One region of the Planococcus notacanthi genome, then DNA from elsewhere that is predicted to be linked to it. Evidence: riboswitches for the same ligand, from Rfam matches in the RefSeq annotation. Region 1 holds a riboswitch; each other region holds the start of a gene.

Region 1 (4,193 bases):
GCGCAAGAGCAGGAAGGTGATGGAGGGCAAGAAGAAGAGGAAAGTGAGGCTGAAGAGACAGCCCTACGGCCATCTGCTGGCAGTCCGACCGGTTACCTGGCTTTGCGGGAAGCTTTGCCTTATCTCTAGAAAAGCAAAAGCCTTTGTCGCATAAAAAAGTTCCGGCATGAGTTTCATGCCGGAACTTTTTAATTTAGCGTTTTTTTCCACGCGTCGGAGGTTGCTGTGTAGAAGCTGGTTGCCCAGCTTTTCCTTGTTTTCTTTTATTTAATATTTTACGGATAATCGGATAAGCGATGGGGCCATATTTTATCGCGGATTTCACTAGTCGTCCAATTGCCATATAAATCTCTCCAATCATAGGGTTAGTAATTAGTATTTTCCCGAATCAGGCAGTGTGCAAACATTTTTACGCTGATTGCGCATGTGCCAACAAAATGTCTTTGTATTCATGGACGCTGGAAATCAAGACATACTCGGCGTTGCCATGCCAGTCATCTCCACTTGGTCCAAATTCAATGGCACCTTCGCCGCCGGTGACGGCTGCATAATACCGTGTATCGGCTGCACCGTGCTGGCCGAATAATACGGCTTCTTTATCAGTCGTTTCGAGAATCGCTTTTTGCAGAGTCTGGATAAATGGGTTTTCTTTTGTTGTTGTCAGCGCAGGTGTTGAACCTGAAGCTTTATAATCCATGTCGATGTTCAAGGTTTCAGCTAATTCTGCTAATTGCCGAACGATTTCCTCTTTATCCTGTCCAGGCATAAAACGGATGTCATAAGACATTTCGCACGTTTCAGGCACCACGTTATAACGGTCTCCTGCTTTAATGATCGGCAGGTTCACCGATGGCTGCTCATAATACTCAGTAGATTCTTTCCGGAATGGCAGCTCTGTTGCAGCCATATGGAATTTCATAGCGGATTCGATGGCATTGATGCCTTCCCAAGGGCGGCTGCCGTGTGCAGGCTTGCCTTTGAAAACCATATCCATTCGTAAAATCCCTTTCGACTGCAATCCGACTTTTAAGCCTGTCGGTTCTCCGCAAATAACAAAATCACCATGGAAGCCTTGCTCGACCAACCACTTAGATGTATTGCGGCCACCGATCTCTTCGTCGGTGACAATATGTAATTGAACTTTTCGGTTCAAACCGCTAGGCTCCAGTTCAATAAAGGCTTGCATCATTGCTGCAACACCCGCTTTCATATCAGCTGCGCCGCGTCCGTAAATGCGGTCTTGTTCTTCGACTGGCACAAACTGTTCTTTATGGCCAGGAACTACATCGACATGGCCATTCCAAACAATGGTCTCATTGCCTTGTCCTTTCTCAGCAGTGAGCATCAAGTAGCCTTTATTGTCGTGGACAGTAACCATTTCTCCTTTTTGTTTCAGCCAGTCGGCACAAAAAAGGAGAGCTTCATTTGCTGCTTCTTTTGTATCACTTTGAATTTTAATCAATTCCTTCAATAATTCAATCATTCATTCGGCAACCCAGAATCCCGGCTGCCTCCACCACCTTTCGGATTTTTTCACTACCATCACTTTACCCTGTCAGAGCTACTTAAAACAGTCTTGCATTAGAAAGAGGCCTTGTGTACAATACAGGTGACTGAATAAATATTTGTATACACCACAAGGGGAGCTTTAGCTGAGAGTGAACAATCTGTTCTTACCCTTTGAACCTGTAAGTTAACACTTGCGCAGGGATGTGGATGGAAACCGGCTCTTACAACGGCGCCAGGCTCTGTCCTGACGCCGTTTTTAATATGGTTTTATTCACGGCCCTTCTGGTGATGTGCACAACACATTAAGGAGGAAGTCATGAGAAATAAAAAAGTATTGTTGATGATGGAGATTGCCATTTTTGCAGCTCTTGGATTTGTATTGGATTTTGTTTCTTTCCGGATGCCGCAGGGAGGTTCGGTCAGTCTGGTGATGATCCCGATTATTTTAATTGCATTTAGGCGAGGGGTCGCTGCCGGTGTACTGACGGGAATATTGGTGGGGTTGCTGCAGATTGTTTCGGGCTTTATTTCTGTCGCGCCTTTATCATTCGGATTTGTTGTCATGCAGGTTTTATTGGATTATCTTCTGGCTTACGGTGTCGTAGGACTGGCTGGTGTCATGCGCACCAAGTATCTGCAGCATGCGCATGCCAAGCAAACCGGCAAGATGTTGGCCGCTATTGTCGCAGGGGTGTTGATTGCATCGGTGTTGCGTTATTTGGTTCACGTCATCACAGGAATCCTGTTTTTCGGTATGTTTGCTGAAGGCAATGTGGTCATCTATTCAGCGATCTATAATGCTACCTACATGATACCTGTATTCTTGCTTGCCGCTTTTGTCTGTGCCGCACTTTTTGCCGCTGCACCCAGATTAGTGGATGCCGCTAATACGAATTAACACAAGCAAAGGGCTTTCCGGGAATTCATTCCGGAAAGCCCTTTTCTGTTTAGGAGTTCGAGCTTGCTTGCTAGTTTTTTCAAATCCGCCAAGAAGCCTCCAGTTTAATTTTGTGGTATAATTCTTGAATAGAAAAGCTTGAAAGAAGGGTCATTGATGATAGCAACTACTGATAAAGAAATTGAAATGCTGAAAAAAGCCGGCCAAATGGTGGCTGAAATTCGCGAGGCGATGAAAGCAGCAACCAAAGCTGGAGTCACTACCAAGGAAATTGACGACTTGGGCGGTAAATTATTCGAGGAGCTGGGCGGAGTTTCCGGTCCGAAATCAGAATATGATTTCCCAGGATATACATGCATCAGCGTTAATGAAGAAGTGGCGCACGGCATTCCAGGCAATCGCGTTATCCAGGATGGTGACATCGTAAATATCGATGTTTCTGGTTCATATGAAGGATATTTCTCTGATACGGGAATTTCCTTTGTTGTAGGCGAAGGGCATCCGGATAAAGAAAAAATATGTGAAGCAGCCGCATCTGCGTTCGACCGTGCGATGACAAAAGTCAAAGCCGGCGCTAAACTCAACCAAATCGGCAAGGCAGTGGAACGTGAAGCAAAAGAACAAGGCTTGTTTGTCATTAAAAACCTGACTGGCCATGGCATCGGGAAATCACTGCATGAAGCTCCTCAGCACATTTTGAACTATTATGATGCATGGGAAACGACCATCCTGAAAGAAGGCATGGTACTTGCAGTAGAACCGTTTATCTCACAGAAAGCTGAACATATCGTGGAATCAGGAGACGGCTGGACATTCATCACACCGGACCAGTCATTGGTTGCGCAAATCGAGCATACTGTGCTTGTGACAAAAGGCGAACCGATTCTTTTGACTAAACTGGAAAAATAACTGGCGCATAAATCGAAAAAGGGATTCGGGGTTTTATCCGGATTCCTTTGCCGTTTTCAAGCCAATAAAAAACGGTAGACAAACTCGTAAAACGGAGTTTGTCTACCGAATCAGTGAACTGCCTCGGCAGTTCTTTTTTTAATTAATAGAACACCGGTTAATATAACGCCACTCAAGAACAAGGCAGCAGTTGTCACCAGCATTTCACCTGTACCGTGTTTAACGGCGATTCCAATAAACGCCCAGATAAAGACCAGTGCAAAGGGAATATCGAAATGATGGAAACGGATATGCAGTGCCAGCGCAGTTGCAACAGTCAACATGATGACGGTCCACAGCTGGTCACTGAGCCCCCAGCCGCCCCAATTGTGGTAGGTCAACACAAAGCTGATGTTGGCGATGGTTGCCACACTGATCCATCCCATGTTAACTGAAATCGGCAGCCGTTCTGTGAACTTTCTTTCCGAGTTGCTGTATTGCAGGTAAAGGGCGATCAATGCCACCAAATAGCCGAGCATCGCGGCGATGGACCAGATGAAAAATTCATAATGCCAAAGCAGCAGCCAGCTGATGTTAAAGACACAACTCAAAACAAAGAACAAGACAATTTTAGATGAAGGGGTTTGTCCCTTTCTTAAATTCACCCAGAAAGCGATGATCCAAATCGCCAGCAATAGATAGATAATAGACCAAATTGAAAATACATAACCGGCTGGCGTAAACAGGACCAGAATCCGGTTTGAAATTTCGCCGGTTGTTTGGCCATTCAGCGGCAAAATGTTTGCTAGAGCATTTGTGACAATCACGGCGAGAAAAGCGATTGTCATAAGCAAAATACGAATCATGCGAAATCCCTCCTTCTTTTCAGTATACCTGT
Region 2 (4,193 bases), on a different contig from region 1:
GCAAAGCTTCAATAACTCCGCCTTACAGATCGGAATTGCGCTGGGTTCTGCCATCGGCGGCTTCACCTTGACGCAAACCGGCTCCGTCTCAAGCACCGCTTGGGTTGGCGCTGTAATCGTCTTGATTGCCCTTGCCTGCGCCGTCTTTTCGCTGACGCGCCCGGCAATCAACCGCGATGTTCAAAAAGCTGACAACCGGAAACTCAATGCCGGTTATGAGCAAAATTAACTTAAGTAACTAAGATCCCCGGTGAAATCAAATGATTTCACCGGGGATCTTTTTGCTTCACTCATTTGTTTCGATTCGGGAAAATAAAGTTTAAAGGCGATTTTCGCTTTTTGCGCAAGATGCCTTTTTCCTTCGCTTCTTTCAGCCACTCGGGAAATTCATTCAGCATTTGATTGTATAGTTCTTCATCCGTCACTTGTTCGATGTCCGGGACATGGAAAAAATTCGCGTTATCCACGAAGCGGCCTTCCATCGTATCCAGTTTTCTCAAAACATCGAAGTTCGAATCCCCGATTCCGATAAATTGCCAAAAAATCGGCTGAGTCGACGATTCCACAATGAATTTCTTAATGCCGGCTTTGCATCCGCCATCGTTGATGAAGACCAGAAAAACCGGCACATCGCTTGGCTCTTCTTTCGTGTATTTCTGAATCACATCTTTCATGACTTTCGGTTCGTCGTTTCGCCCGAACTTGTGGACACTGTCATTGGACAGGATGTTTTTTTCTACGTAGCCCATGAAAATCTCTTCTGTCGCTGCCGGCAAACGGGAAAATTCGTTGTCATACACCCAGATATCCAGCTCGCCGTCATCATCAAACTGGCTCGCTACTGCCAGCACCCGCTCCACAACTTCCTGCACGACGCCGTCACGATACAGCTTCCGCATCGATCCTGTAATGTCCAAGACAATGCCGACTTTAGCTGTAACACCGGTCAATTGTTTTTTCTCCAGCACAATGCTCGCTGTTTTCTTTTTAAGGGAAATGGTACTCATCAATTGGCCTCCTCTAGTCATAATGACTCCAGTATAACGAAAATCTACAAACTTAAGAAGAAAATATTGGAAAAATAGTGTTCTAAACTTATTTCTTTTACTAAATAAATATCGAGAAGTGAGGAGATAACTCTAGATAATAAAAAAAACTGACTTTACTACTCAAAGCACCGGCGTGTCCACGGACTGGGCGGGAGCCATGCCCAAAGCGACCGAAGCGATTTCAGAATCCCAACATAAATGACTAATGAGCACATCTTTCTAATCTCCCCTTTACATCCTCCACCACTTCCTCTACACTAAACCCATCGGGAACAACCCGAACACAAAAACCGCATACCGTTTACTGCACTAGGGGTGCCCATTATGGCTGAGATGCAAGCGCAAGCTTCGATCCCTTATAACTCGATCAGGATAATACCTGCGTGAGGAAGTGCGGCGCATTTCTGAAATAATTCCTTTTGGTTATTTGTAGATTATGGCTGCATCTTCACGGATGCGGTCTTTTTTGTGCAAATTTTTAGGAGGAATGTTGATATGGAACCATGGCAATGCGGTACCAGCCCGATTGTCGGATTTCGCTTTTCGCTTCATCCGATGACCGGCGATTTCATCAAAGTCATTAAAGGAGCATTGAACGAAACGGACACTTCAAACGTCTGGATGCACACCGATGACGTTTCGACAGTCATTCGCGGCAAACAGAATCACGTATTCAATGTCGCAAAGGCATTAGCTTTGCATGCTGCAAAAACTGGTAAACATGTCGCATTGTCCGGCACCTTCTCGATCGGCTGCCCAGGCGATTCATCAGGGGACGTCTACTTGGAAAAAGACGATGAATTGTTGAACACCGATGCCACCAAACAATACGTGTCTTCCCAGTTTGCGCTGTATCCGATGAACAATCCGGATTATATGGCCGTCATCTACCGGGAAGTCGACCGTGCCAAAAAACAAGGGGTCTTCAACGATTCCATGCATTACGCAAGCGGCATACACGGCGATATCCATGATGTCTTCGCTTTTTACGAAGAAGCATTCACCAATGCCCGTTCAGACGAACATCGCCATTTGGTGATGACGGTATCAATGAGCATCAACAGCCCGTCCCATGGAGGCGCTTAATATGCTGAAATCATGGAAATTAAAAGAAGTGGTCTTGATGTCCCTGTTTGCAGTAGTCTTCGGTATCGTTTACTTACTGTTTCTCCACGCCGCAAACATTTGGGCCGCACTGATTGGGCCGATTGCCTATGAATGGATGTTTGGCATCTGGTTCATCGTCTCGATCATCTGCATGTATATCATCCGGAAACCCGGAGCTGCGGTTTTGTCCGAAACCATGGCTGCTGCCATTGAAGTGCTGATCGGCAATGCCGTCGGTCCCCGTCTGATCTTGTCAGGCGTTATCCAAGGGCTTGGTGCTGAAGCCGCGTTTGCATTGACCGGCTATAAGCATTTCAATATCCTTGTCCTTATGCTTGCAGGTATTGGATCGGCCGTCTTCAGCTTTGTCTACGGTTATTTCGTTTCAGGCTATGCGGCACTGGATCCGTCATTCGTTGCGTTGATGTTCACCATCCGTGTCCTCAGCGGTGCTGTTATCGCTGGAATCGGCGGCAAGTATATTGGCGATGCCTTGCTTGCGACCGGTTCGCTCCGCGGCTATGCAATTGCACGCACGAAAAAAGGTGATGTGAATGCCTGAAGAGATTTTCTCTTTAACGGACCTCTCTTTCCGCTTTCCGGAAGATGACGAAAAAACCTTAACAAGCATTTCCTTTTCAGTCGAGCAGGGTGAACGGCTGGTCATCTCCGGTCCAAGCGGCTGCGGAAAAAGCACTTTATTGTATTTGCTCAATCGCCTCTATCCCGATAACTGCGATGGTCTGGTAGACGGAGAAATCCGTTTGTTCGGGAAACCTGCGGTCGATTATGCGCCAGGTGAAATCAACCACCGCATCGCGACTGTTTTTCAGGATCCTGATTCCCAGTTTTGTATGCCGACCGTTGAAGAAGAACTGGCATTCACACTGGAAAATCTGCATGCACCGCTTGCTGAGATGGAACCGCGCATCACCACCGTTTTGGAAGCCACTGGACTTTCACACCTGCGCCATTCTGTTATCCAATCTCTATCCGGAGGAATGAAACAGCGCGTGGCAACCGCTTGCGCATTGATCATGGATCCGGAGGTTTTATTGCTTGATGAGCCTTTGTCTCACCTTGACCCTTATACTGCCAAACAATTTGTCGAATGGCTGGAAGAACTTCAGCAGCAGTCCAACCTGACTATTGTTGCGGTCGAGCATCGTCTCGATAGCTGGGGCACGTTTTTCGGGCGAGAAATTCAATTGGGCTGTAATGGCGCTATAGACACAGACCACCCATTCATCCCGCGGCAGCCGGTTTCATTTCCTAAACGGCAGTCCAGTTGCCAGTCGGAAGTGGCCTTACAGACAGAAAAGCTTTCTGTCACAATCAAAGATCGGCAACTGCTTGCACCGCTGTCTTTTTCCGTCAGCCGTGGCGAAGTGGTGGTGATTGCCGGACCGAACGGCAGCGGCAAGTCGACTTTGGCAAAATCGCTGTGCGGCATCTATAAACGGACGAGCGGAAAGGTAGAATCGGATGGCATCGGCTATGTGCCGCAATCGCCGGAATACCTGTTTCTGACGCAAAGCGTCCACCAGGAAGTCGCTTTTTCTGGAGCCTCCACCCTCTTCGAGTTAACCCAATTGATGGATAGTCTGCGTCTTGAGGAAATTCAGGAGGCCCATCCATTTGCCATTAGCCATGGGCAAAAACGGCGCGTAGCGATAGCGGCCATGCTCGCGGATAAACGGCCAGTGCTGTTGATGGATGAACCCACGTCCGGACAGGATACAGCTGCGTTGCTTGAACTATTTGCTTTGATTGACCAGCGCGCCAAAGAAGGGGCAACTTTTCTGATCATTACACATGACATGGAATTTGCGGCGAGCTTGGCTGATTCGGTGCTGCTCATCAAAGACGGCGAATTGACCGGCAAGTTTGCTGCAAAAGATGTTTGGCATAACGAAGAACTGTTGGAACAGCATCATTTGCTGGCGCCGAAAGGAGTGGCCCGTCTTGCGGAATCTTTTGCATGACATGAATCCGTCCGTCAAGTTTGTCCTGGTCACCGTGTCGATGCTCGCACTG
Region 3 (4,193 bases), on a different contig from region 1:
ATGTGTACACCGTCTGCCCCAATTTGGCAGGCCAGTTCGACTGAATCATTAATAATGAAAGGGACCTTGTAATGGTTGCATAATAGTTGGCAACGCAAAGCAAACGCCAGCAATTCAGTGCCCGATAATGCACCCTCACCTTTTTCGCGCAGCTGAAAATGTGTGATTCCACCTTCCAACGCCGCTTTCAATACCTCAAAAGGATTGCGGTCTCCTGAATTCCTGGATCCCATAATAAAATAAATGGAGGGCTTATCGGAAAATTTCAATGTTCGCAGCCTCCTTGCTTTCGGCTAACACCGTTTTATACGCAGCATGGTTAGTCGGCCCATGGCCTGAGCCGATATTCAAGGGCTCGCTGAGTGCAGCGTGAATAAATTGCTTGGCTGTATGGATTGCATCCTGCAATTCTTGCCCTCTAGCCAGCTGCGCGGTCACTGCCGCCGCAAATGTACAGCCGGTGCCATGTGTCTGTCCAGTCGCAATCCGCGCTGAGCGGTACAGCAGCGATTCCCCATTTGCCTGCAGCAAGTAATCTTCAGCATACTGCGGATCTGTTCCGTGTCCGCCTTTAATGACAACTGACTTGGCTCCCATTGCCAGAATCTCTTCAGCAGCCAGGCGGCGGCTCGAGACATCTGTAATGGGGATGCCTGTCAGCACTTCTGCTTCCGGGATGTTTGGCGTGACCAGTAAAGCCACAGGCAGCAAATGGCGGTTTAATGCTTCCACTGCTTCCTGCTGCAGTAAATTGGCTCCTCCTTTGGCGATCATCACCGGGTCCACAACCACATTCCTCCAGTTGAATCGCTGGATCGCGGCAGCAGTTTCTTTGATGATTTCCGGATTGAACAGCATGCCGGTTTTTAAAGCGGTTATTTTAAAATCGCTGCCGACAGCTTCTAATTGCGTTTGCACGGCTTGGGCAGACATGGGATAAATGGCGGTGACTCCTGTCGTATTTTGGGCAGTCACGGCGGTGACCACAGACGTTCCGTAAACTCCCAGTTCCTGAAACGTTTTCAAATCTGCCTGGATGCCCGCACCTCCTCCGGAATCCGATCCGGCAATTGTTAAAGTCTGCGGAATTCTGCTCATCGTAATCCCTCCTGTAAATAGATCTGTTCTTCCACACCGCTATCCGTCAGGCTGGCCAAACGATTAATGAAAGCCGCTTGAAAATCTCCCGGAAGACTCGTTGATTTCGCAGCCAGCTGACCGGCGATTGCATAAAAACGCAATGCGTTGCTGACAGTCTTTACAGGGTCTTCTGGCCGGACTGCCATCGCAGCAGCCACAATGCTGCTAAGCAAACAACCCGTACCGGTAATCGAAGCCATGATCGGATCTCCAAAAGGAATTTCAATCACTTGTTTTCCATCAGTGACAATATCCGTTTTTCCAGTGACCGCTACCACAAAGTTAAATCTTTTTGCAGTGGTGACGGCAAGCTCCCGGACTTCCAGGAGCCCTTCTCCTGCATCCACACCTTTCGACTGCCATTGTTTCCCGGCTACCGCTGCGAGCTCTCCTGCATTGCACCGAAGGACGCTAACGTCAACCAGGTCCAAAATTTCTTTTACAGCCTTCTTCCGGAAATTGCTTGCTCCTGCCCCGACAGGATCCAGTACGACAGGAATACCCAGCCGGTTGGCCGCCTCTCCGGCTGTCAGCATGCTTTTCAGCGATTCTGCATGCAAGGTTCCGATATTCAATGACAAGGCCTGCGCCAAACGGGCAAGTTCAGCTGCTTCTTCAGGCGCTTCTCCCATGATCGGAGAAGCGCCGATCGCCAATAGGCCATTGGCTTGAAAATTCGAAACTACATGATTGGTGATGCAATGGATCAGCGGATTTTCACGTTTTATTTGGCTGAACATGTTACACACCTACTTCTTTAATAGACTCTAATGCCCAGGATTCTTTTTTCCATGCCTGTTCCCAGAAATTCCATTCATAGTAGCTGCTTTTCCGGAAATGATTTTTCAGTTCCTGCCTCCGTATTTCCGGCAGTCCTTCCGCCAGCTTGTCCATGCGCGAAATCTGTTCGTTGACAAGTGAAGCAAACTCATCGGAACCGTATGTTTCAATCCACCGATTATAAATAGGGTGGTCCGGTTTGGCATGTTTCAAACGTTCACCGATTTCAAAGTAAAGCCAGTAGCAAGGCAAAATAGAGGCCAACACATCGGCCAGATCGCCTTCTGACGAACGATACATATGCGAAACATAGGCATATGCAGTTGGAGACGGTTCAAAAGCAGCCCACTCTTCTTTAGTGACTTCCAAAATTTCCATGAACGATTCATGCAATGCCAGCTCAGCACTGCAAGTATGTGCAGAATGGAATGCAAAACGTTGTGTCGTTTCCAGATCCTTGGCCTTTGATGCACCAAGCGCCTGCACTTTCGCAAAGTGCGATAAATAATAGGCATCCTGCATAACATAGAAACGGAATCTGTCGATCGGCAAGGTTCCATCTGCTATGCCTTTCACAAACGGATGATCGAAACTTGCCTGCCACAGGCTGTCGCATTCTTTTCTTACTTCTTTGCAAAATGTCATTTCTCCATCTCCCTTTTTCTATATCCAGTTGCAAGTGGCTAAGCACTGCAACTTTTTTCACAAAATAAAAACGCCGCTTCCCGGCAAAGGGAAGCGGCGTTTGCGATTGTAAAAGAAAATAGCAGACGGTCGCCACTTCCCTCCGCTGGTATGATCCAGATCAGGTTCGAAGGGTCCAGGCTTATGCCTGTCTCAGCCGATATCCGGCTCCCCTAGTGGTGTTTTTATTTGTGTTTTCGAAATCACTATAGCATAGATTCAGAAAATTCTACAGCTTTTATCCGATTTCCCGTTTCATCATCAAAGAAGTGGACGTGAGCCATATCGAATGCAAGCGTTGCCGTATGGCCCGGCTCGATAGTCGTGGTAGCTTCTACGCGAGCAATGAATTCCTGTTCGGCATAAACCGCATGAAGAATCGTTTCTGCTCCTGTCAGTTCAGAAACCGTGATGACTGCTTCAAACTCACTGGTTGGAATATTCGACAGATCTTCATTGTTCACATGAATATGTTCCGGCCGGATTCCCAGCGTAACTGATTTTCCTTCATAGCCTTCATTTTTCAGCATTTCCATCATCTGTGGTGGGATGTCCAGCATTTTGTCCCCCATCACGTAACGTCCCTTATCAATTCTTCCTTCAAAAAAATTCATGGCAGGAGAACCGATAAAACTGCCCACAAACCGGTTTTCAGGAAAATTGTAGACTTCTTTTGGAGAGCCGACCTGCTGAATCAGCCCATCCTTCATAATCACGATTCGAGAAGCCATCGTCATGGCCTCTGTCTGGTCATGGGTTACATATATAGTTGTGGTTTTCAACCGTCTGTGCAACTTAACGATTTCGGCACGCATCTGAACGCGCAGTTTGGCATCTAAGTTGGATAAAGGTTCATCCATCAGGAAGACCTTGGCGTCACGGACAATCGCACGCCCAAGAGCTACACGCTGCCGCTGTCCGCCTGACAATGCTTTCGGTTTTCTGTCTAAATAATCTTCCAATCCCAGAATAGCGGCGGCTTCATTGACACGCCGCTTGATTTCCGCTTTCTTGAACTTTCGCAGCTGCAATCCAAAAGCTATATTTTCATACACGGTCATATGCGGATAAAGGGCATAATTCTGGAAAACCATCGCAATGTCACGTTCTTTCGGCTGGACTTCATTCATGAGTTTGCCGTCTATAAAAAACTCACCTTCTGTTATTTCTTCCAGGCCTGCAATCATCCGGAGAGTCGTGGATTTCCCGCATCCTGACGGGCCGACAAAGACGATAAACTCTTCATCCTGGATATTCAGGTTAAAATCTGATACAGCAAGAGCACCATTATCGTATCTTTTCCCGAGCTTTTCGATTTTGATCTCTGCCATTCCGCATTCTCCTTTTGAATGTTTTTCTTAAGTATAGTTAATTGTCCGTCAATTACAAATTTTTATTATCATGTAAACGCACTCACATTGCGAGTTCTTGCTGCAAAAGCTTGTTTAGAGGGATTTTTAATCCTTTAGAAAGGGGAACGAATCTAAAAGAGCTATTGGGGCATTCCATTTAAATCTTCGGAAGTCGAAGTTAATGCATTCTATAGATACCCCAGCTTGTGCCCATCAAAACAGAAAAGGAGAGGAAGA

Evidence for each region. A riboswitch is a leader RNA that binds a small molecule or an ion and turns the genes downstream of it on or off. The one in region 1 is predicted to bind thiamine pyrophosphate.
Region 2: it holds a riboswitch for thiamine pyrophosphate, as region 1 does, so the genes downstream of both, QMA01_RS04010 (YkoF family thiamine/hydroxymethylpyrimidine-binding protein) here and thiT (energy-coupled thiamine transporter ThiT) in region 1, are expected to answer to the same signal.
Region 3: it holds a riboswitch for thiamine pyrophosphate, as region 1 does, so the genes downstream of both, tenA (thiaminase II) here and thiT (energy-coupled thiamine transporter ThiT) in region 1, are expected to answer to the same signal.

What each region holds. Positions count from the first base shown of each region.
Region 1 covers NZ_JASDCQ010000006.1:42,168-46,360, reverse strand. Annotated here, with positions in the region: gene QMA01_RS16590 (SGNH/GDSL hydrolase family protein) at 1-129, shown strand, start outside; gene QMA01_RS16585 (M20 family metallopeptidase) at 410-1,483, opposite strand; TPP riboswitch at 1,630-1,728, shown strand; gene thiT (energy-coupled thiamine transporter ThiT) at 1,826-2,407, shown strand; gene map (type I methionyl aminopeptidase) at 2,564-3,316, shown strand; gene QMA01_RS16570 (tryptophan-rich sensory protein) at 3,427-4,161, opposite strand.
Region 2 covers NZ_JASDCQ010000001.1:827,656-831,848, reverse strand. Annotated here, with positions in the region: gene QMA01_RS04020 (MFS transporter) at 1-229, shown strand, start outside; gene QMA01_RS04015 (vWA domain-containing protein) at 291-1,007, opposite strand; TPP riboswitch at 1,351-1,456, shown strand; gene QMA01_RS04010 (YkoF family thiamine/hydroxymethylpyrimidine-binding protein) at 1,545-2,135, shown strand; gene QMA01_RS04005 (ECF transporter S component) at 2,137-2,718, shown strand; gene QMA01_RS04000 (ABC transporter ATP-binding protein) at 2,711-4,141, shown strand; gene QMA01_RS03995 (energy-coupling factor transporter transmembrane component T family protein) at 4,122-4,193, shown strand, end outside.
Region 3 covers NZ_JASDCQ010000002.1:405,779-409,971, reverse strand. Annotated here, with positions in the region: gene thiE (thiamine phosphate synthase) at 1-269, opposite strand, end outside; gene thiD (bifunctional hydroxymethylpyrimidine kinase/phosphomethylpyrimidine kinase) at 253-1,098, opposite strand; gene thiM (hydroxyethylthiazole kinase) at 1,095-1,880, opposite strand; gene tenA (thiaminase II) at 1,882-2,565, opposite strand; TPP riboswitch at 2,686-2,789, opposite strand; gene QMA01_RS09505 (ABC transporter ATP-binding protein) at 2,811-3,935, opposite strand.